One region of the Catellatospora aurea genome, then DNA from elsewhere that is predicted to be linked to it. Evidence: riboswitches for the same ligand, from Rfam matches in the RefSeq annotation. Region 1 holds a riboswitch; the other holds the start of a gene.
What was found. A riboswitch is a leader RNA that binds a small molecule or an ion and turns the genes downstream of it on or off. The one in region 1 is predicted to bind thiamine pyrophosphate.
Positions count from the first base shown of each region.

Region 2: linked by a shared signal. The riboswitch ahead of thiO (glycine oxidase ThiO) and the one ahead of ACFQO7_RS07350 (ECF transporter S component) in region 1 are both predicted to bind thiamine pyrophosphate.

Region 1 covers NZ_JBHTAC010000005.1:171,995-184,302, forward strand. The annotation lists gene ACFQO7_RS07305 (metal ABC transporter substrate-binding protein) at 1-268, shown strand, start outside; gene ACFQO7_RS07310 (metal ABC transporter ATP-binding protein) at 306-1,067, shown strand; gene ACFQO7_RS07315 (metal ABC transporter permease) at 1,079-1,948, shown strand; gene ACFQO7_RS07320 (ArsR/SmtB family transcription factor) at 1,945-2,283, shown strand; gene ACFQO7_RS07325 (Fur family transcriptional regulator) at 2,306-2,716, shown strand; gene ACFQO7_RS07330 (hypothetical protein) at 2,760-3,371, shown strand; gene ACFQO7_RS07335 (acyl-CoA dehydrogenase family protein) at 3,460-5,358, opposite strand; gene ACFQO7_RS07340 (TIGR03943 family putative permease subunit) at 5,512-6,351, opposite strand; gene ACFQO7_RS07345 (permease) at 6,348-7,373, opposite strand; TPP riboswitch at 7,483-7,588, shown strand; gene ACFQO7_RS07350 (ECF transporter S component) at 7,687-8,271, shown strand; gene ACFQO7_RS07355 (ABC transporter ATP-binding protein) at 8,271-9,611, shown strand; gene ACFQO7_RS07360 (energy-coupling factor transporter transmembrane component T family protein) at 9,706-10,479, shown strand; gene ACFQO7_RS07365 (isoprenyl transferase) at 10,571-11,386, opposite strand; gene recO (DNA repair protein RecO) at 11,441-12,196, opposite strand.
Region 2 covers NZ_JBHTAC010000087.1:48-7,087, reverse strand. The annotation lists gene thiC (phosphomethylpyrimidine synthase ThiC) at 1-1,034, opposite strand, end outside; gene thiD (bifunctional hydroxymethylpyrimidine kinase/phosphomethylpyrimidine kinase) at 1,049-1,834, opposite strand; gene ACFQO7_RS37465 (thiamine phosphate synthase) at 1,890-2,603, opposite strand; gene ACFQO7_RS37460 (thiazole synthase) at 2,597-3,367, opposite strand; gene thiS (sulfur carrier protein ThiS) at 3,373-3,576, opposite strand; gene thiO (glycine oxidase ThiO) at 3,573-4,619, opposite strand; TPP riboswitch at 4,613-4,725, opposite strand; gene thiE (thiamine phosphate synthase) at 4,891-5,517, opposite strand; gene ACFQO7_RS37440 (glycoside hydrolase family 18 protein) at 5,640-6,962, shown strand.

The DNA of each region.
Region 1 (12,308 bases):
CGCGCTGTCCGGGCTGACCCCGGACACCGAGCCCACCCCGCAGCAGGTCGCCGCCGTCGCCGCCGAAGCTCGCCAGTACGGCGCGACGACCATCTTCTTCGAGACGCTGGTCTCGCCGAAGGTCGCCCAGACGCTGGCCGAGCAGGTCGGCGCGAAGACCGCCGTGCTCGACCCGCTGGAGGGGCTCGCCGAGGGCGGGACGGGTGACTACTTCTCGGTCATGCGGGCCAATCTCGCTACGCTGCGCACCGCGTTGGGCTGTTCATGAGCGCACGCGCCGCCGACGAACGGGACTAGGAGCAGACGTGAACTCCCCGGTTCTCGAAATCAAGCACGGGGCGGTCGCCTACGACCGTCCCGTGCTCCGCGACGTCAACCTGACCGTACGCGGCGGCGAGGTCGTCGCCGTGCTGGGCGCGAACGGCAGCGGCAAGTCCACCATGATCCGGGCCGGGCTCGGCCTGGTGCCGCTGGCCGACGGCCAGGTCGAGCTGTTCGGCGTCCCGCTGCGGCGCTTCCGCGACTGGCGGCGCATCGGGTACGTGCCGCAGCGGCTGGGCGCGGGCGGCGGTGTGCCCGCCACCGTCGGCGAGGTCGTCTCCTCGGGCCGGCTGGCCCGACGCGGCTTCCCCGGGCTGCTGCGCGCCGGTGACCGGCAGGCCGTGTCGCGGGCCCTGGCCGCCGTCGACCTGACCGACCGCGTGCACGACCCGGTCGCCTCCCTGTCCGGCGGCCAGCAGCAGCGCGCCCTGATCGCGCGGGCACTGGCCGGCGAACCCGACCTGCTGGTGCTGGACGAGCCCACGGCGGGCGTGGACGCCAAGTCGCAGGAAGCGTTCGCGCAGGCGCTGCGCGACTTCGTCCGGCACGGCGGCACGGTGCTGCTGGTCGCGCACGAGCTGGGCCCGCTGCAGCCGGTCATCACCCGGGCCGTGGTCGTGCACGACGGGGTCATCGCGCACGACGGCGCGGTGCCCCACCCGGCCGGCCACCACGCCGAGCCCGGCCACGACCACGTGCACCCGCACGCCCCGCAGGACCCGCCGAGCATCTGGGGACGCGAATGAACGTGAACCTGATCGAGATCATGTCCCTGCCGTTCATGCAGCGGGCGCTGCTGGGCGCGCTGATCACCGGCCTGATCGCCCCCTCGCTGGGCATCTACCTGGTGCAGCGGCGCATGTCGCTGATCGGCGACGGCATCGGCCACATCGCCCTGACCGGCGTCGGCGTCGGCCTGCTCACCGGCACCTCGCCGGTGCTCACCGCGATCATCGTGTCGGCGCTGGGCGCGGTCGCGGTGGAGTTGATCCGCGAGCGCGGCCGCACCTCGGGCGACATCGCGCTGGCCATCCTGTTCTACGGCGGCATCGCGGGCGGCGTCTTCCTGGTCGGGCTCGCCCCGGGCAAGGGCAGCGCGAACCTGACGTCGTACCTGTTCGGCTCGCTGCTCACGACGTCGGCCACGGATCTGATCACGATCGCGATCCTCGGCGCGTGCGTGCTCGCGGTCACCGTCGGGCTGCGGCCCTGGCTGTTCGCGATCTGCCAGGACGAGGAGTACGCCAAGGTCTCCGGCCTGCCCGTGCGCACCCTGAACCTGCTGCTCGCCGTGATGACCGCGGTGACCGTCACCGTGGCCATGCGCTCGGTCGGCCTGCTGCTGGTCAGCGCCCTGATGGTGGTGCCCGTCGCGGCCGCGCAGCTGGTCTCGCGCGGCTTCGGCGGCACCATGACCCTGGCCATGCTCGGCGGCGTGATCAGCGCCGGGGCCGGCATCCTCATGTCCGCCGGGTACGACACCGCGCCCGGCGCGACCATCGTGCTCGCCGCCATCGCACTGTTCATGCTGGTCGCGGCGGTGGGCGCGGTGCTGCGTCGGCGGCGGCGCGCCGACACGGGGCCGGCGGCGGTGTGTGAGCCGCCCGAGTGCGTCCTGGACTCATGATTGGGTATGCACCGACACGCGGGGCTACGGTGGTCGATGTGAGCCAGACGCAGTCCTACGCCCGAGCCGGAGAGCTGCTGCGGGCGCTCGCCGCGCCCGTCCGGATCGCGATCGTGACCGAGCTGGCGGCGAACGGCGAACGCCACGTGCACGAGCTGGTGGAACGGCTGCGAGTGGCCCAGCCGCTGGTCTCCCAGCACCTGCGGGTGCTCCGGGCGGCCGGTGTGGTCCGCGCCGAACGGCACGGCCGCGAGATCGCATACTCCCTGGTGGACGAACACGTCGCGCACATCGTCGCCGACGCCGTCACCCACGCCGCGGAGCAGCGCCCATGAACAGGTGTTACGAGGAGATGGCATGACCAGCCCACAGGGAACCGCGGCGCGGAACACGCGGCAGCGGTCCGCGGTGGCGACGTTGCTGTCCGAGGTGGAGGGCTTCCACAGCGCGCAGGAGCTGCACGCCATGCTGCGCGACCGGGGCGAGCGGGTCGGCCTGACCACCGTGTACCGGACGCTGCAGGCGCTCGCCGACGGCGGGGACATCGACGTGATGCGCCCGCCGGGCGGCGAGCAGCTGTTCCGGCGGTGCTCCAACGGGCACCACCACCATCTGGTGTGCCGCACCTGCGGCCGTACCGTCGAGGTGGCGGGACCGGCCGTGGAGTCCTGGGCCGACCGGGTGGCGGCGCAGCACGGGTTCGTCGACGTCAGCCATACGCTGGAGATCTTCGGCACCTGCCAGGGCTGCGCGGCGCCCCGGGTGTGACGCGGGGCGTTTATCGATCGCCCGCGTCGATCACAATGCTCTCATGAAGCTCTATGCGGAGAAGCCGTGGCGGTTCACTCGGCAGATCATCGCCGATGTCACCGCACTGGTGTGGAGCGCGATCTGGATCTGGGCCGCGATCACACTGTACGAGCTGGTCCAGAAGCTGGCGGTGCCCGGCCAGAAGCTGGAGAGCGCCGGCACCAACCTGGCCGCCGACATGGCCGAGGCACAGGCGCGCGCGGGGCGCATCCCGCTGGTCGGTGACGAGGTGGGCGCGCCGTTCGGCAGCGCCGCCAACGCGGCGAACTCGATCGCCGAGGCGGGGCGCGACCAGCAGGACGCCATCGCGAACCTGGCGACGGTGCTGGCCTGGCTGACCGCGGGCATCCCGGTGCTGATGGCGCTGGCGCTGTGGCTGCCGCTGCGGCTGTCGTGGATCCGCGCGGCCAGCGTCGCGGCGAAGGTGCGCCGGTATCCGGGCGGGGGTGAGCTGCTCGCGCTGCGGGCGCTGGCCACGGCGCCGCTGCGGCGGCTCGCTTCGCTGGACAGCGGGGTCGTGGCGGGATGGCGTACCGGTGATCCGGAGGCGGTGGAGCAGCTGGCCGCGCTGGAACTGCGCCGCCTCGGTCTGCGCGGCAGCCCTCGCCGCTGACGTCTCGCGCCCAGCTCACCGCCTGGTCGCCGTCAATAAGGGCACCTTCTATAACGCGGAGCGTTAAGAAGGTGCCCTTCCTTGGGGTTCAGCGGGGTGGGATGCGGCGGCGGGCGTCGGTGGCGGTGGACGGGCCGGGGGTCCAGGTGGAGACCCATTCGCCCTGGTCGGGGGGTGCGATGATGCCCGACTCCAGGGCGGTGTGCTCGCCGGCCAGGACCTTGCGGGCCAGGGCGACGTCGGCGGCGTCGGTGTTGTTCCAGAGGGCGTGTTCGAGGATGGCGATGCGGCCTCGGGACTGGTGGCAGAAGAGGTCGGCGAGTTCGATCTCCTCGGGGCGGCCGGAGGCGGTGGCGCGGGAGCAGACGGCGGCGATGGCGAACAGTTCCGCGCCGATGTCGACGACCCGGCCCAGGAAGCCCTGCCGGTGCTCCAGTTTGCCCTGCCAGCGGGCCATGCCCTGGAAGGTGTTGCGAGCCAGGCGGCGGGATGCGCGCTCGGCCCAGCGCACGTGCTTGGCGAGTGGGCCGAACTTGCGGTAGCCGCCGAAGGTGCCCCGGCCGACGGCGAGGGTGGGCAGCCAGCGGGCGTAGAAGCCGGTGGCGCGGAGCAGGGCCTTGCCCTTCGCGCCGAGCGGGGACTTCGGGTCGATGAGCGCCCCGGCGACGGACAGGTGCTGGTCGACGGCCTCGCGGGCGATGAACAGGTGCATGATCTCGGTGGAGCCCTCGAAGATGCGGTTGATGCGCAGGTCGCGTAGGAGCTGCTCGACGCCGATCGCCTTCTCGCCGCGGGCCGCCAGCGAGTCGGCACTCTCGTATCCGCGCCCGCCCCGGATCTGCACCAGTTCGTCGGCGACCTGCCAGGCCAGCTCGGAGCCGTACAGTTTGACCAGCGCGGCCTCGATGCGGAAGTCGTTGCGGTCGTCGTCGGCGAGCATGCAGCACAGGTCGAGCATGGACTCCATGCCGTACGCGGTGGCCGCGATGAACGCGATCTTCGTGGCGACGGCCTCGTGCTGGCCGACCGCCCGACCCCACTGCACGCGCTGCTGGGACCACTGCCGGGCGACGCTCAGCGACCACTTGGCCGCGCCGACGCACATCGCGGGCAGCGAGAGGCGGCCGGTGTTGAGGGTGCTCAGCGCGATCTTCAGGCCCTGGCCCTCACCGCCGATGACGTTCTCGGCGGGCACGAACACGTCGTGGAAGCGGGTGACGCTGTTCTCCAGGCCGCGCAGGCCGAGGAAGGCGTTGCGGTTCTCGACGGTGACGCCCTCGGCGTCGCCCTCGACCACGAACGCGGTGATGCCGCCGCGGCGGCCCTCGGCCTTCGGCACCATCGCCATGACCACGAGCAGCGTCGCCACGGTGCCGTTGGTGGCCCACAGCTTGACCCCGTTCAGGCGGTAGCCGCCCTCGACCGGGGTGGCGGTCGCGCCCATGCGGGCCGGGTCGGAGCCGACGTCGGGCTCGGTGAGCAGGAACGCCGACACCTCGCCCGCGGCCAGCCGCGGCAGGAAGCGCTGCTTCTGCTCCTTGGTGCCGAACAGCTTGAGCGGCTGCGGCACGCCGATGGACTGGTGCGCCGACAGCAGCGCGCCGATCGCCGGGCTGACCGAGCCGGCCAGCGTCAGCGCTCGGCAGTAGTCGAGATGGGACAGGCCGAGCCCGCCGTACGCGGGATCGATCTTCATGCCGAACGCGCCGAGTTCGGCCAGGCCGTGGAAGACCTCGTCCGGGATGCGGGCGTCGCGCTCGATGGCGGCCCCGTCGACCTCGGTGCTGACGTACTCCCCCAGCTTCGCCAGGAACTGCTCGGCGTCGGGGTTCGGGGCGGGCTGGGGCCACGGGTGGATCAGGTCCATCCGCAGCCGTCCCAGGAACAACTGCTTGCCGAAACTGGGCTTGCGCCATTCGCTCTCGCGGGCGGCCTCGGCGACCTGCCGGGCCTGCTCCGCGCTCACCTCACGCTGCACCGTCGTCATCGTCGACACCCCTGTCGTCCGGTCGAACGCGGGGTCGCCGGGGCCGCCTCATGAGCGCGCCGCGACGAGCCGTGTTCGGTGGTTTGCGCCCTGAAATCACGCTACTCCGCAGTACTACCGAGCGGTAGCGGTTGGCAAACCGGCCGACACCGGCTATTCGTACTGCTCCGCGGGAGCCTGCACCGGCCGCCACTCCAGCACCTCGATGAACGGGATGCTGTCGCCGTTGACCGGGTCGGTGCCCTGCTGGTCGGTGTACTGTCCGGTGATCTCCACCCAGCTGTCGGCGGGCAGCCCCGTCGGCACGCTGCCGTTCATGCCGACCTTGATCGGGCGGGCGTCGGCCGCGCAGCAGGACAGGATCATGCGGGTGAGCAGCTGCCCGCCCTCGGGGTTGTCGGACAGGAAACCGGTGACCCGGACCCGGCGCTCGCCGATGGACAGTCCCTTGTCGAAGATCGCCCGGGTGGCGTAGTCGAGCACGCTGATCTCGGCGGGGTCCCCGTCGGGCAGCGCCGGGAAGTCGGAGACCTGCTGCGCCGAGAGCGCCGAACCGGCCTGCCCGGCGGCGTAGGAGCCGAGCGCGGGCGGGGCCACCAGGAGCAGGCCCAGCACCGGCGCGATCAGCAGCCAGCCGACCCGCGGTTCCCGGTGCCCGTGGCCGTGGTCGCCGTCCCGGCCGCTGTGCCCATGCCCGCCGTGCCCCTGGTCGGTGCCGGCGCGGTGGTCATCGCCCGGCCGGCCGAGGTCGCGGCCGCCGACCGCCGCTCCGACCGGTTCCGGGTGCTCGGCGCACTCGGTGTCCACGGCCGAGCCGTGGCGGATGTCGTACCAGAGGGTCATCACGGCCGCGAGCACCAGCAGCGCGCCCGCGCCGATCAGGAACGGCTGCAGTCCCGCCTTGACGTAGCGCAGGTACATGTCGGTGAGGCTGGCCTTGAGGATCGCGCCGCCGAGCAGCAGCATCACCACGCCCTGGGCTTGACGGTTCACAGCAGCACCATCCCGACTACGGCGGCGACTCCGACCGCCATCACGAACGTGGCCGGGGCGAAGCGCATCGCGAAGCGGCGGCCGAACACCCCGGCCTGCATGGAGATCAGTTTCAGGTCGACCATCGGGCCGACGACCAGGAACGCCAGGCGCGCGGTGAGCGAGAACTGGCTCAGTGACGCGGCGACGAACGCGTCGGCCTCAGAGCAGATCGACAACAGCACGGCGAGCGCGGCGAGGGCCAGCACGGACAGCACCGGCTGGTCGGCGACGGCTTGCAGCACCGATTCGGGCACCAGCACGTTGATGGTGGCCGCGGCCATCGCGCCGAGCACCAGGAAGCCTCCCGCGTGCACGATGTCGTGACGGCAGGCCGCCCAGAACGCCCGCCAGCGGGACAGGTCGTCCAGCTCGGGCCGGTGCGGCAGCCGGATCCACTCCTGCTTGCCCAGGCGCAGCCAGAGCCAGCCCATCACCATCGCCACGATGATGCTGGCCACGCCACGGGCGACCACCATCTCCGGGTTGTTCGGGAAGGCGACCGCGGTGGCGGTCAGCACGATCGGGTTGATCGCGGGCGCGGCCAGCAGGAAGGCGAGGGCGGCGGCGGGCGTGACGCCGCGGCGGATCAGCGAGCCGGCGATCGGCACCGAGCCGCACTCGCAGCCGGGCAGCACCACCCCGGCGGCGCTGGCCACCGGCACGGCGAGCGCCGGGTGCTTGGGCAGCGCCTTCGACCAGAACGAGCGCGGCACGAAGACCGCGATCACCGCCGAGAGCGCGACGCCGAACACCAGGAACGGCATGGCCTGCACCATCACCGATACGAACACGGTGGTCCAGGTCTGCAGCAGCGGAGTGGAGATCGCGGCGGCGATCGGCTCACGGAAGATCAGCAGTGCGATGAGCAGTGCCGCCAGCACCTCGACGGAGCCGATCCGGCCGCCGAACAGCGGCGTGCGGCCGGGCCCGGCGGGCGGCGACGGGGGCGCCGCGGGCGGGCGCTGATCGACGGAGGTCACACGGATCCTTCGCGGTATCGGGGTGTGCCGACCGGCACAGGTTACCGGGCGTGCGTTCGGTGTTAGCCTTTCCGGCACAAGCGCTGCTGTCCAGCGGCCTCATATGAACAAGTAACGACAGGGGAGCGCACAGCGCTGAGAGTGCGGCACACGGCCGCAGACCCTCGAACCTGATCTGGGTAATGCCAGCGCAGGGAGTTCGGTCAACACCTCACCGCCACGCCTGCTTTCGTGATACCCCCGAAAAGGGATGTCACGGGGGCGGCGTGTGCACTTCTCCTCGTTCGTACCCTCAACGGACCTGGAGTTATTCATGACAAGCTATCGCTGGCGGACGGTCGACATCGTCGTCGCCTCGATCCTCGCCGTCGCCTTCGGCGTCGTCTTCTGGGCCTGGGGCCTGCTGTGGAACGGACCGGCCGGGGCGATCTTCGGCTCGACGTTCCCGCCGGCCGCGGCCGCCATCTACGGCGTATGGCTGCTGCCCGCCGTGCTCGCCCCGCTGATCATCCGCAAGCCGGGCGCGGCGATCTACACCGAGCTGGTCGCCGCGATCGTGTCGGCGCTGCTCGGCACCTCGTGGGGCATCAGCGTGCTCTGGTACGGCCTCGCCCAGGGCGCGGCCGGCGAGCTGGGCTTCCTGCTCGGCGCGTACCGCCGCTGGAACCTCGGCCAGTCGCTGGTCGCGGCCGCTTTCGCGGGAGCCACCGCGGCCGGGCTCGACCTGTACTACTACTACGGCGACTGGACCTTCGACTGGAAGGTCGCCTACGTCGCCATCGTCGTGGCCAGCACGCTGCTGTTCGCGGGCGTCGGCGGCTACTACCTGACCAAGTCCCTGGCCGGCACCGGCGCGCTGGACCGGTTCCCGTCCGGCCGCAGCCGCGACCTGGTCTGATGATCGAGCTCGAGGGGTACGGGTGGCGGCACGCCGGCCGCCGCGCGTGGGCGGTGCGCGGGGTCGACCTGCGCATCGAGCGCGGCGAGCGGGTGCTGCTGCTCGGCCCCTCGGGCGCGGGCAAGTCCACGCTGCTGCACGCGCTGGCCGGGCTGCTGCCCGAGGACTCGGGCGAGGCCGAGGGCGCGTGCAAGGTCGACGCCGACCGGATCGGCATCGTCTTCCAGGACCCGCAGTCGCAGCTGGTGATGTCGCGGGCGGGCGACGAGGTCGCGTTCGGCCTGGAGAACCTCGCCTGGCCCGCCGACCGGGTGTGGCCCCGGGTCGACGAGGTGCTGCGCGAGGTCGGCTTCGGCTACCCGCGCGACCGGGCCACCGACGCCCTGTCCGGCGGCGAGCAGCAGCGCCTGGTGCTGGCCGGGGCGCTGGCCCCGCGTCCTGAACTGCTGCTGCTCGACGAGCCCACGGCCAACCTGGACCCGGCCGGGGCGGCGCTGGTCCGCCGGGCGCTGCGGGACGCCGTCGCCGCCGACACCACCGTCGTGCTCATCGAACACCGCATCGCCGAGGTGCTGGACCTGGTCACCCGGGTGGTCGTCCTGGAGCCCGGCGGCGGGGTGCGCGACGACGTGCCACCTCACCTGCTGGCCGGCCCCCTCGGCGCGGAACTGGCCGCCGCCGGGGTCTGGGTGCCCGGCCACCCCGCTCCCCCTCGGCCCGCCGCGAACCCGCCCGGCGACGTCCTGCTCACCACACACGACCTGCGGGTACGGCACCTGTCCTACCCCGACGTGACGGTCCGCGCCGGGGAGGCGCTCGCGGTGACCGGCCCCAACGGCTGCGGCAAGTCCACCCTCGCGCTGGCCCTGGGCGGCCTGCTCAAACCCGCCGCGGGCGAGGTGCGTTGCCCGGACGGGTCGCCGCACCGGTGGCGGGCCCGCGCCCTGGCGGGCCGGATCGGCTCGGTGTTCCAGAACCCGGAGCAGCAGTTCGTGACCGCCACCGTGCGCGACGAGCTGGCGCTCGGCGGCACCGCCCCGGGCCGGGTCGACGAGCTGCTGACCCGGCTGCGGCTGGACCACCTGGCCGGGGCGAACCCGTTCACCCTCTCCGGCGGCGAGGCGCGGCGGCTGTCCGTGGCGACCGCGCTGGCCGCCCGGCCCCGCCTGCTGATCCTGGACGAACCGACCTTCGGCCAGGACCGCCGCACCTGGATCGAGCTGGTCGACCTGCTCGCCGCACTCCGCGACGACGGCCACGGCATCGTCACCGTCACCCACGACCCCGACGTGGTCACCGCCCTCGCCGACCGCGCCCTCGACCTGGGAGAGCGCTCATGACCGTCCGGAACGTCACCATCCGGCGACTCCGCGGCGGCGTCTGCCGCAGCACCGGCGCCAGGGCGGTCAGCCCGGATCGAAGCAAACCGTGACCCTGCCCGCCGCCACCGCGCTGCAGCGCAGCGACGCGCTGCTGGCGCGCCGCACACCGGTCGCGAAGATCGTCGCGTTGGCGCTGTTCACCACCGCCGCGCTGTTCACCCGGGACGTGGCCGCGCTGGGTTTCGCGCTGGTGGTGACGTTCCTGGCCGCGCCGCTGTTCGGGATCACGCCGTGGGGGCTGCTGCGGCGCGGCTGGCCGGCGCTGCTCGGCGCGGCGACCGTGGTGCTGTCGCTGGCGCTGTTCGCCGCGGACCGGTCCGGCACCGTGCTGGTGGACTTCGGGCCGGTCGTCATCACCACGACGGTGCTCGGCAACGCGCTGTCGCTGGCGCTGCGGCTGCTGGCCATCGCACTGCCCAGCATCCTGGTGTTCAGCACCACCGACCCGACCGACCTGGCCGACTCGCTGATCCAGCACGCCCGGGTCTCGCCACGCTTCGCGATCGGCGCGCTGGCCGCGTTCCGGCTGGTCGGCCTGCTCGGCGAGGAGTGGCAGATGATCGCGATGGCGCGCCGGGCCCGCGGCATCGACGCCGGGCACAACCCGCTGCGCTGGCTGAGACTGTTCGCCGGGACCGCGTTCGGCCTGCTGGTCGGCGCGATCCGGCGCGGCACCCGGCTGGCCGTCGCGATGGACGCCCGCGGCTTCGACTCCGGCCTACCCCGCACCGTCGCCCGCCCGATGCCCTGGCGTTTCGCCGACTGGCTCCTGATCACGGCCGGCGCGCTGCTGGCCCTGGCCATCCAACTCATCGCCCACCACTGACCCCCGCCCCTCCTGGCGCAACTCTTAAAGACTCGCGGTCTCCGCGCAGGCCGGAGGCCGCAAGTCTTTAAGAGTTGCGGCTGGGACGGGGTCAGGCCGCGGGGGCGGGTGGGGCGACCGGGTTGGGCAGGGCGCCGCCGAAGCGGCGGTCGCGCTGGGCGTAGAGCTCGCAGGCGTACCAGAGGTGGCGGCGGTCGAAGTCGGGCCACAATGTGTCCAGGTAGACGTGCTCGGCGTAGGCGGACTGCCAGATCAGGTAGTTGCTGGTGCGCTGCTCGCCCGACGGGCGCAGGAACAGGTCCACGTCCGGCACCTCGGGGTGGTAGAGGTACTTCGCGAACGTCTTCTCATTGATCTTGTCGGCCTTGAGCCGGCCCTCGGCCACGTCCCGGGCGATCGCGGCCGCCGCATCGGCGATCTCCGCCTGGCCGCCGTAGTTCACGCAGAACTGCAGGGTGAGCTTGGTGTTGTGGCGGCTCATCTGCTCGGCCGTCTCCAGCTCGTCGATGACGCTCTTCCACAGCCGCCCGCGCCGGCCCGACCACACGATGCGTACGCCCAGGTCGTTGAGCATGTCGCGGCGGCGGCGGATGACGTCGCGGTTGAAGCCCATCAGGAAGCGGACCTCCTCGGGCGAGCGCTTCCAGTTCTCTGTCGAGAACGCGTACGCCGACAGGTACGGCACGCCGATCTCCAGCGCCCCCTCGATCGTGTCGAACAGGGAGAACTCGCCGCGCTTGTGGCCCTCGGTGCGGGGCAGCCCGCGCTCCTTGGCCCAGCGGCCGTTGCCGTCCATGACGATGGCGATGTGCTTGGGCAGCGCCTCACCGGGCAGCTTGGGCGGGGTCGCGCCGGACGGGTGCGGCGTCGGCGCCTTCGGCTCCCGAGCCTGCCGGATTCTGATCAAGGCGCTCCCCTGTCTGTTCACGGTCGCCACCGGCGATCCGGCCAGGTCCGGGGCTCAGCCCGGCTCCCGGCGATCAACCAACGGCAGAGAGCGTAGCTGCCGCTCCAGGTGCCACTGCAAATGCGCCGCCACGAAACCCGCACACTCGCGCTGCACCGGCGGCTCGGATTTCTCCGCCGCGGGCCAGTCCCCTTCCAGCAGGGCCGACATCAGATCCAGGGTGGCCGGGTCGGGATGGGCGGCCCCGGGTGGGCGGCAGTTCAGGCAGGTGACCCCACCGGCGGGTACGGAGAACGCCCGGTGTGGCCCCGCCTCCCCGCACACCGCGCAGTCTCGCAGCGCCGGGGCCCAGCCGGCCTGCGCCATGGCCCGCAGCAGGTAGGCGTCGAGCACCAGCGGGCCGGGCCGGAGCCCCTCCGCGAGCGCCCGCAGCGCGCCCAGGGTGAGCTGGTAGAGCCGCAGCGCGGGTTCCCGCTCGACCGGGGTCAGCCGCTCGGCCAGTTCCACGATCGCGCTGGCCGCCGTGTAGCGGGGGTAGTCGGTCAGGAAGCGGCGGCCGAACAGGTCACGGCCTTCGACCTGGGTGACGGTGTCCAGCGAGCTGCCCTCGCTGCACTGCACGTCCACGTGCCCGAACGGCTCCAGCCGCGCCCCGAAGCGCGACGTGGTGCGGCGCACCCCCTTGGCGACCGCGCGCACCCGCCCGTGCTGGCGGGTCAGCAGCGTCACGATCCGGTCGGCCTCGCCGAGTTTCTGCACCCGCAGCACGATCGCGTCATCGCGATACAGCGGTCGGCGCATCCCCGGCATGCCGACGACCCTACCGCCCCCCGCCGACGACCCACCCCCTGCCGCAACTCTTAAAGACTTGCGCCAATCCAGGCCCCCCGATGCCGCGACTCTTTAAGAGTTGCGGCACGGG
Region 2 (7,040 bases), on a different contig from region 1:
AAGGGCGCCTCGTGGCACACCTCCTGCTGCAGGTCCACGTTCTCCTTGATCTTGTGCATGGGCACGTGCCCCGGCCCCTCGACCATCACCTGCACGTCGTGCCGCCAGGCGATCTCGGTCAGCTCGCCGAGGGTGCGCAGCTCGCCGAACTGCGCCTCGTCGTTGGCGTCGGCGATCGACCCGGGGCGCAGCCCGTCGCCGAGCGAGAAGGTGATGTCGTACCTCGCGAAGATCTCGCAGAGCTCCTCGAAGTTGGTGTAGAGGAAGTTCTCCCGGTGCTTGGCCAGGCACCAGGCCGCCATGATGGAGCCGCCGCGCGACACGATGCCGGTGACCCGGTCGGCGGCCAGCGGCACGTAGCGCAGCAGCACGCCCGCATGCACGGTCATGTAGTCCACGCCCTGCTCGGCCTGCTCGATGATGGTCTCGCGGTAGATCTCCCAGGTCAGCTTGAGCGGATCGCCCTTGACCTTCTCCAGCGCCTGGTAGATCGGCACGGTGCCGATCGGCACGGCCGAATTGCGCATGATCGCTTCGCGGGTCTCGTGGATGCGCGGGCCGGTGGACAGGTCCATCACCGTGTCGGCGCCCCAGCGGGTGGCCCAGGTCAGCTTCTCGACCTCCTCCGCCACGTCGGAGGTGACCGCGGAGGTGCCGATGTTGGCGTTGACCTTCACCAGGAACGCCTTACCGATGATCATCGGCTCGATCTCGGGGTGGTTGACGTTCGCGGGCAGCACGGCCCGGCCCGCCGCGATCTCGTCGCGCACCAGTTCCGGGGTCACGCCCTCGCGCAGGGCCACGTACTCCATCTCCGGCGTGATGATCCCGGCGCGGGCGCAGCCGAGCTGGGTCACCGGCGCGCCGTGGAGCCTGCGGTCGGCCACCCAGTCCACCCGCGGCAGGTGGTCGAAGACCCCCGGGCCGGACGTGTCGTAGAGCCGGACCGGGGTGCTGCCGTCGGTCAGGCCGACCTCGGCGAACGGCACCTGGATGTCGGGGCGGGACCCCGACACGTAGACCTTGCGCCTCATGCTGCCTCCTTGTGCTACAGGCGTGGGAAATGGTTCAGCGGACCGGCTCCGCTGCCGAGCCGCCAGTCCTGCGCCGCCAGCAGCGCCGAGCGGACATAGCGGTTCGCGTAGGCGATCGAGTCGTCGACCGGGTAGCCGTGCGCCAGCCGGGCCGCGATCGCCGCCGAGAAGGTGCAGCCCGTGCCGTGGTCGTTCGGCGTCTCCACCCGCGGCGAGCGCAGGAACCGCGCCCCGCTCGCGGTCCACACCGCGTCGACGACCTCCGCCCCGCCCAGATCGCCGCCGGTCACCACGACACACGCCGGGCCGTGCGAGGCCAGCTGCGCCGCCGCGCCGGCCATGTCCGCGGGGGTGCTGACCTGCCAGCCGAGCAGCGCCGACGCCTCGTCGATGTTGGGTGTCACCACGGTGGCGTACGGCAGCAGCCGCTCGATCGCGCTGACCACGCCGAGCCGCCGCCCCGTCGACGCGGTCAGCACCGGGTCCAGCACCATCTTCGGCAGTTCGCCGTTGCGTGCCCGGGCCCGGATGGTCGCCGCGATCTCCCCGCTGGCCACCATGCCGATCTTCACCGCGGCCACCGGCATGTCGTCGAGGACGGCGCCGAGCTGCGCGGCGACCACGGTGGCGGGCATCGGGTGCACGTCCGTGATGACTTTGGTGTTCTGCGAGGTCACCGCCGTGATGACGCTCGCGCCGTAGCAGTCCAGCGCGGCGAAGGTCTTCAGGTCCGCCTGGATACCCGCGCCGCCGCTGCTGTCCGATCCCGCGATGGTCAGGGCGAGGTGCGGGGTGCTCATGGCGTCCCCCTGCGGTGCGCCTGGGCGGACGGGCGGTGGTGGATTCTCTGCTCGCTCATGCCAGCACTCTCCCGCCGTCGCGGTGTGATCCGTCGCACAGGCCGTCCCACGCGGCGCGCAAGTTCGCGTACGCCTGTGCCGGATCGGCGGCCCGCATCACCGCGCCCATCACGGCCACTCCCGCGGCTCCGGCGTCTCGGCAGGCCGCGGCCTGCTCGGGCGACTCGACCCCGCCCAGTGCCAGCACCGCACGGCCCGCGCGGGCGGCCAGGCGGCGCAGTCCGGCAGGTTCGAGCGGCGGCCCGTAACCCGGTTTGCTGCGGCTGGGGAAGACCGGTGACAGTGTCACGTAGTCCTCGGTGGACAGCCGGTCGAGTTCCGCCTCGTCGTGGCACGAGCGGCCGAGCAGCCGGGGCCGCCCGAGCGGGGCGATCGCGCCCGCGCGCAGGTGCAGCGCCTCGCCGTCGAGGGTGTCCTGCCCGGCCACGATGAGCAGCCCGCCGACCGGGCGCAGCAGCTCCCGCAGCGCCGCCGCGAGCCGCAGCCGCTGCCCGCGCGGCAGGTCCTTCTCCCTCAGCAGCACGATCCGCGCGCCCCCGGTCACCGCCCCCGCGACGACGTCCACCAGCGGCCGGGCCGCCTGGCGGCGATCGGTCACGACGACCACGCCGCGCACCTCACCAGGGGGCGTGCCGCCGCCCGGCTCGGACTCCCCCGTCACCTCGCCCGGCCGGGCGGCGGCACGAGTCGCTGCCGGCCGGCTCACCATGTCGGGAGTCCTTCGGCAGGCGTGGAGGCCAGCGCGTGGCGGCGTACCGGGATGCGTCCGGCCTGCGACGCGAGCCGGCCCGCGACAACGGCGTGGCGCATCGCCGTGGCCATCGCCACCGGGTCGGCGGCCCTGGTCACCGCGCTGGCCAGCAGGACCGCGTCGCAGCCCAGCTCCATGGCGCGGGCGGCGTCGCTGGCGGTGCCGATCCCGGCGTCGAGGATGACCGGGCAGCGCACGGCCTCCCGGATCAGCTCGATGTGGTGCGGGTTCGAGATGCCCAGCCCCGACCCGATCGGCGCGCCCGCGGGCATCACCGCAGCGCAGCCCAGGTCGGCCAGCCGCCGGGCCAGCACCGGATCGTCGGTGGTGTACGGCAGCACGGTGAACCCGTCGTCGACCAGCCGCTCGGCCGCCCGCAGCAGCTCGACCGCGTCGGGCAGCAGCGTGCGCTCGTCCCCGATCACCTCCAGCTTGATCCAGTCGGTGTCGAACGCGTCGCGGGCCAGATGCGCGGTGCGCACCGCGTCGGCGGCCGTGTAGCAGCCCGCCGTGTTGGGCAGCAGCCGTACGCCGCAGCGCTCCAGCACGTCGAGCAGCCCGGCCGGGGTGTTCGGGTCGATGCGCCGCAGCGCGACGGTGACCAGCTCGGTGCCGCCCGCCAGCAGCGCCTGCTCCAGCGACTGGAGGCTGCTCGCCCCGCCGGTGCCGAGGATGAGCCGGGAGCCGAACTCGACGCCCCCGAGCAGGAACCTGTCGTCCATGCCGGTCAGCCGCCCTGCGTCGCGGTGAGGACCTCGACCCGGTCCCCGTCGAGCAGCCGGTGCGCGGGCCAGTCGGCGCGGCGCACGACCTCGCCGTTGACCGCGACCGCGACGCCGCGCGACGGCACGTCGAGCACGGCCAGCAGGTCGGCGATGGTCTCGCCGCGCCTGGTGGGGCGGGGCGTCTCGTTCACGACCACGGTGATCATCCGAGTCCTCCGGCGGTCAGGCGTTGAGGGGTGAAGGGTTCCCAGAGCGGGGGCAGCGAGCCGCCGTCGACCAGGTCGGCGACGGCCTGCGCGGTGTACGGGGCGGCCAGCACGCCGTGCCGGTAGTGCCCCGTGGCGACCAGCAGGCCCGGTGCCAGCTCGCCCACGATCGGTCCGTTGTCGGCGGTGCCGGGACGCTGGCCTACCGACACCTCGACCAGTGCGTGCTCGGCCAGCTCCGGCACCAGGTCGGTGGCGGCGCGCAGCAGGTCGCGTACGCCGCCCGCGGTGGCGTGGCCGTCGGCCCGTTCCTCGACGGTCGCCCCGACCAGCACCTCGCCGTCGCGGCGGGGCACCAGGTACACGGCGCGGCCGTCGGCGTACCCCCGGATGACGTGGCGCGGCGCGGCCTGGCCGCGCAGCCGCAGGACCGCGCCCTGCACCGGCCGCACCGGCAGCCCGGCCAGCGCGGCGCTGGCACAGCCCGCGGCGAGCACCACCACGTCGGCGTCCAGGCCGGACAGCCGGTGTACGGCCTCGCGGCGCACCGGCACCAGCTCGCGCAGCGCCGCCACGACCCGGCGCGGGTCCACCTGGTGGTCGGACTCGACGAGCACGCCCCGCGCCCGGGGGTTCAGCAGCGGCTCGCGCTCGCGCAGCCGGTCGCCGTCGAGCGCGACCACCTCCGCGCCCAGTTCCCGCTGATACGTCCACAGCCGGCGCAGTTCGGCGAGGTCGTCGGCGGTCAGCCCGACCTGCAGCGTGCCCTCGGTCCGGTGCCCCAGCTCGTGCCCGCTCGCCGCCGCCAGCTCCGCCGCGTACCCGGGCCAGTGCCGGGCGCATTCGAGCAGCAGTGCGGTCAGCTCGCGTTCGCCGAAGTAGGACTCGCCGACCGGGGCCAGCATGCCGGCGGCGACGTGGGACGCGCCGCGGCCGGGATCGGGGTCGTACACGGTGACGGCGTGCCCGCGCCGGGCGCACTGCCAGGCGATGCTGAGCCCGATGATGCCGCCGCCGACGACGGATACGGAAAGGGGTGCCACCGCGGCCTCCTCCCTGCGCCGGCATTACCCGGATCAGGTTCTACGGTCGGGAGCGAGAATCAGCTCCCCTCTCAGCCCGGTTCACCGGGCTCCCGTGGGGTTCTTGGTTCAGATGTGGTTCACGTGTTACGCGTGTGTTGCCGTCCGTGACGACTGTCGGGAGCGTAACCCCGCACGTACCCGGAGGCAACCCACACGTCGCCCGCCGCGATCTCCGCCACACCGGGGCGGAGCCGTGCGGGGCTCAGCCGAGCTGCGGCGACGTGTCGTTTCAGGACGCGACGGCGGCGAGCAGGTCGGCCACGGCGCGGGACGGGTCGGCGGCGTCGGAGACCGCGCCGATGACCGCGACACCGTGTGCTCCGGCGGCCAGCAGCTCCGGCACGCGGGCCGCGGTGATGCCGCCGATCGCGATGATCGGGGTGCCCGCGACCTGCCGCGCCACGGCGCGCAGGCCCTCCGCGCCGATGGACACCGGCAGCCCGTCCTTCGTGGACGTCGCGTAGCAGGGGCCCACGCCCAGGTAGTCGGCTCCGTCGCCGACCGCGCGCAGGGCGGTCGCCGGCAGCCGGGACGTCGCGCCGAGCACCGCGGCCGGGCCGAGCAGCCGCCGGGCCGCCGGCACGGGCAGGTCGTCCGCGCCGACGTGGCCGCCCGCGGCACCGGTGGCGAGCGCGACGTGCAGCCGGTCGTTGACCAGCACCGGAACCCCGACCGGGCGGCACAGTGCGACGATCTGGTTGGCCAGCTCGTACGCGAGCCGGTCGGTCCAGTCGTCCGCGGGCCGGAACTGGACGACCAGGTCGGGTGTGGCCACGGCGAGCGCGGCCCGGACCAGTGCGACCGGGTCCCGGCCGGGCCGGCTGTCGGTGATCAGATGAAGTCTCCCCAGCGCCATGGCCATACCCTATCGATTCTCATCGGTGAATGGGACAACCCCCTCCGTGACAGCCGCCGTCTACATCGGCTCATCCAGATCACTGATTCTGTGAAAACTCTTTACAATTACTTTGAATCGGTATGAGAACCCGTCTCGCCCTCGTCGCCCTCATCCTGGGCAGCACCGTCGCGGCAGCCGCCGTACCAGCTCAAGCCGCGTCCGCACCCGCCGTCGACGGGGCCGCCGCCGCGGCCGCCGGATACGTCAAGGTCGGCTACTTCGTCCAGTGGGGCATCTACCGCCGCAACTTCCTGGTGAAGAACCTGCACACGTCGGGGATGGCCGCGAAACTGACGCACATCAACTACGCGTTCGCCAACGTCGGCGCCGACGGCCGCTGCTTCGAGGCCAACGAGGCCGGGGTCGGCGACGCCTGGGCCGACTACCAGAAGCGTTTCAAGGCCGGCGAGTCCGTCGACGGTGTCGGCGACGTGGTGAGCCAGCCGCTGGCCGGCAACTTCCACCAGCTGCGCAAGCTCAAGGCGATGTACCCGCACTTGAAGGTGCTGCTGTCGGTGGGCGGCTGGACCTGGTCGAAGTACCTGTCCGACGCCGCGCTCACCCCGGCCTCCCGGCAGGCGATGGTGGCCAGCTGCATCGACATGTTCATCAAGGGCAACCTGCCCTTCATCGGCACCTCGCCGCACGGCGGCACGGGCAGCGCCTTCGGCGTGTTCGACGGGTTCGACCTGGACTGGGAGTGGCCCGCCTCGGCGGGTGAGGTCGGCAACGTGGTGCGGCCCGAGGACAAGCAGAACTACACCCTGCTGGCCGCCGAGTTCCGCAACCAGCTCAACGCGTACGGCGCGCAGGTCGGCCGGAGCTACCAGCTGACCGCGTTCCTGCCCGCGGACCCCGCGAAGATCAATGCCGGGATCGAGACCGCGCAGCTGTTCTCCCACCTCGACTTCGCCACAGTGCAGGGATACGACCTGGCCGGCGGGTGGGACCCGGTGACCGGGCACCAGTCGAACCTGTACTCCACGCCGTCGTCGCCGTTCAGCGTCGACCTGGCCGTGGACACCTACCGCGCCCAGGGCGCACCGGCCAACAAGATCGTGATCGGCGTCCCGTACTACGGCCGCGGCTGGACCGGCGTCGGCAGCACCGGCAACGGCCTCTACCAGCCCGCGAGCGGCCCGGCCCGGGGCACCTACGAGGACGGCGTCGACGACTACAAGAAGGTCATCGCCAAGCAGGGCACCGTGTACTACGACCCGGTCGCGGGCGCGTCCTGGAAGTACGGCGGCAGCGCCCTGTGGTCCTACGACACCGCGCAGGTCATCGCCCAGAAGACGGCGTACGTCAAGGCCAACGGCCTCGGCGGCACCATGGCCTGGTCCCTCGACGGCGACACCGCCACCGGAGAACTCACCACCGCGATCCACAACGGCCTGAGCTGACGCTCAACGCCTGGCCGGCCGCCGCCGCCACGGCACCGAGCGTCGCGCCAGGTGCTGATGCCCCGAACCGCATTTGCT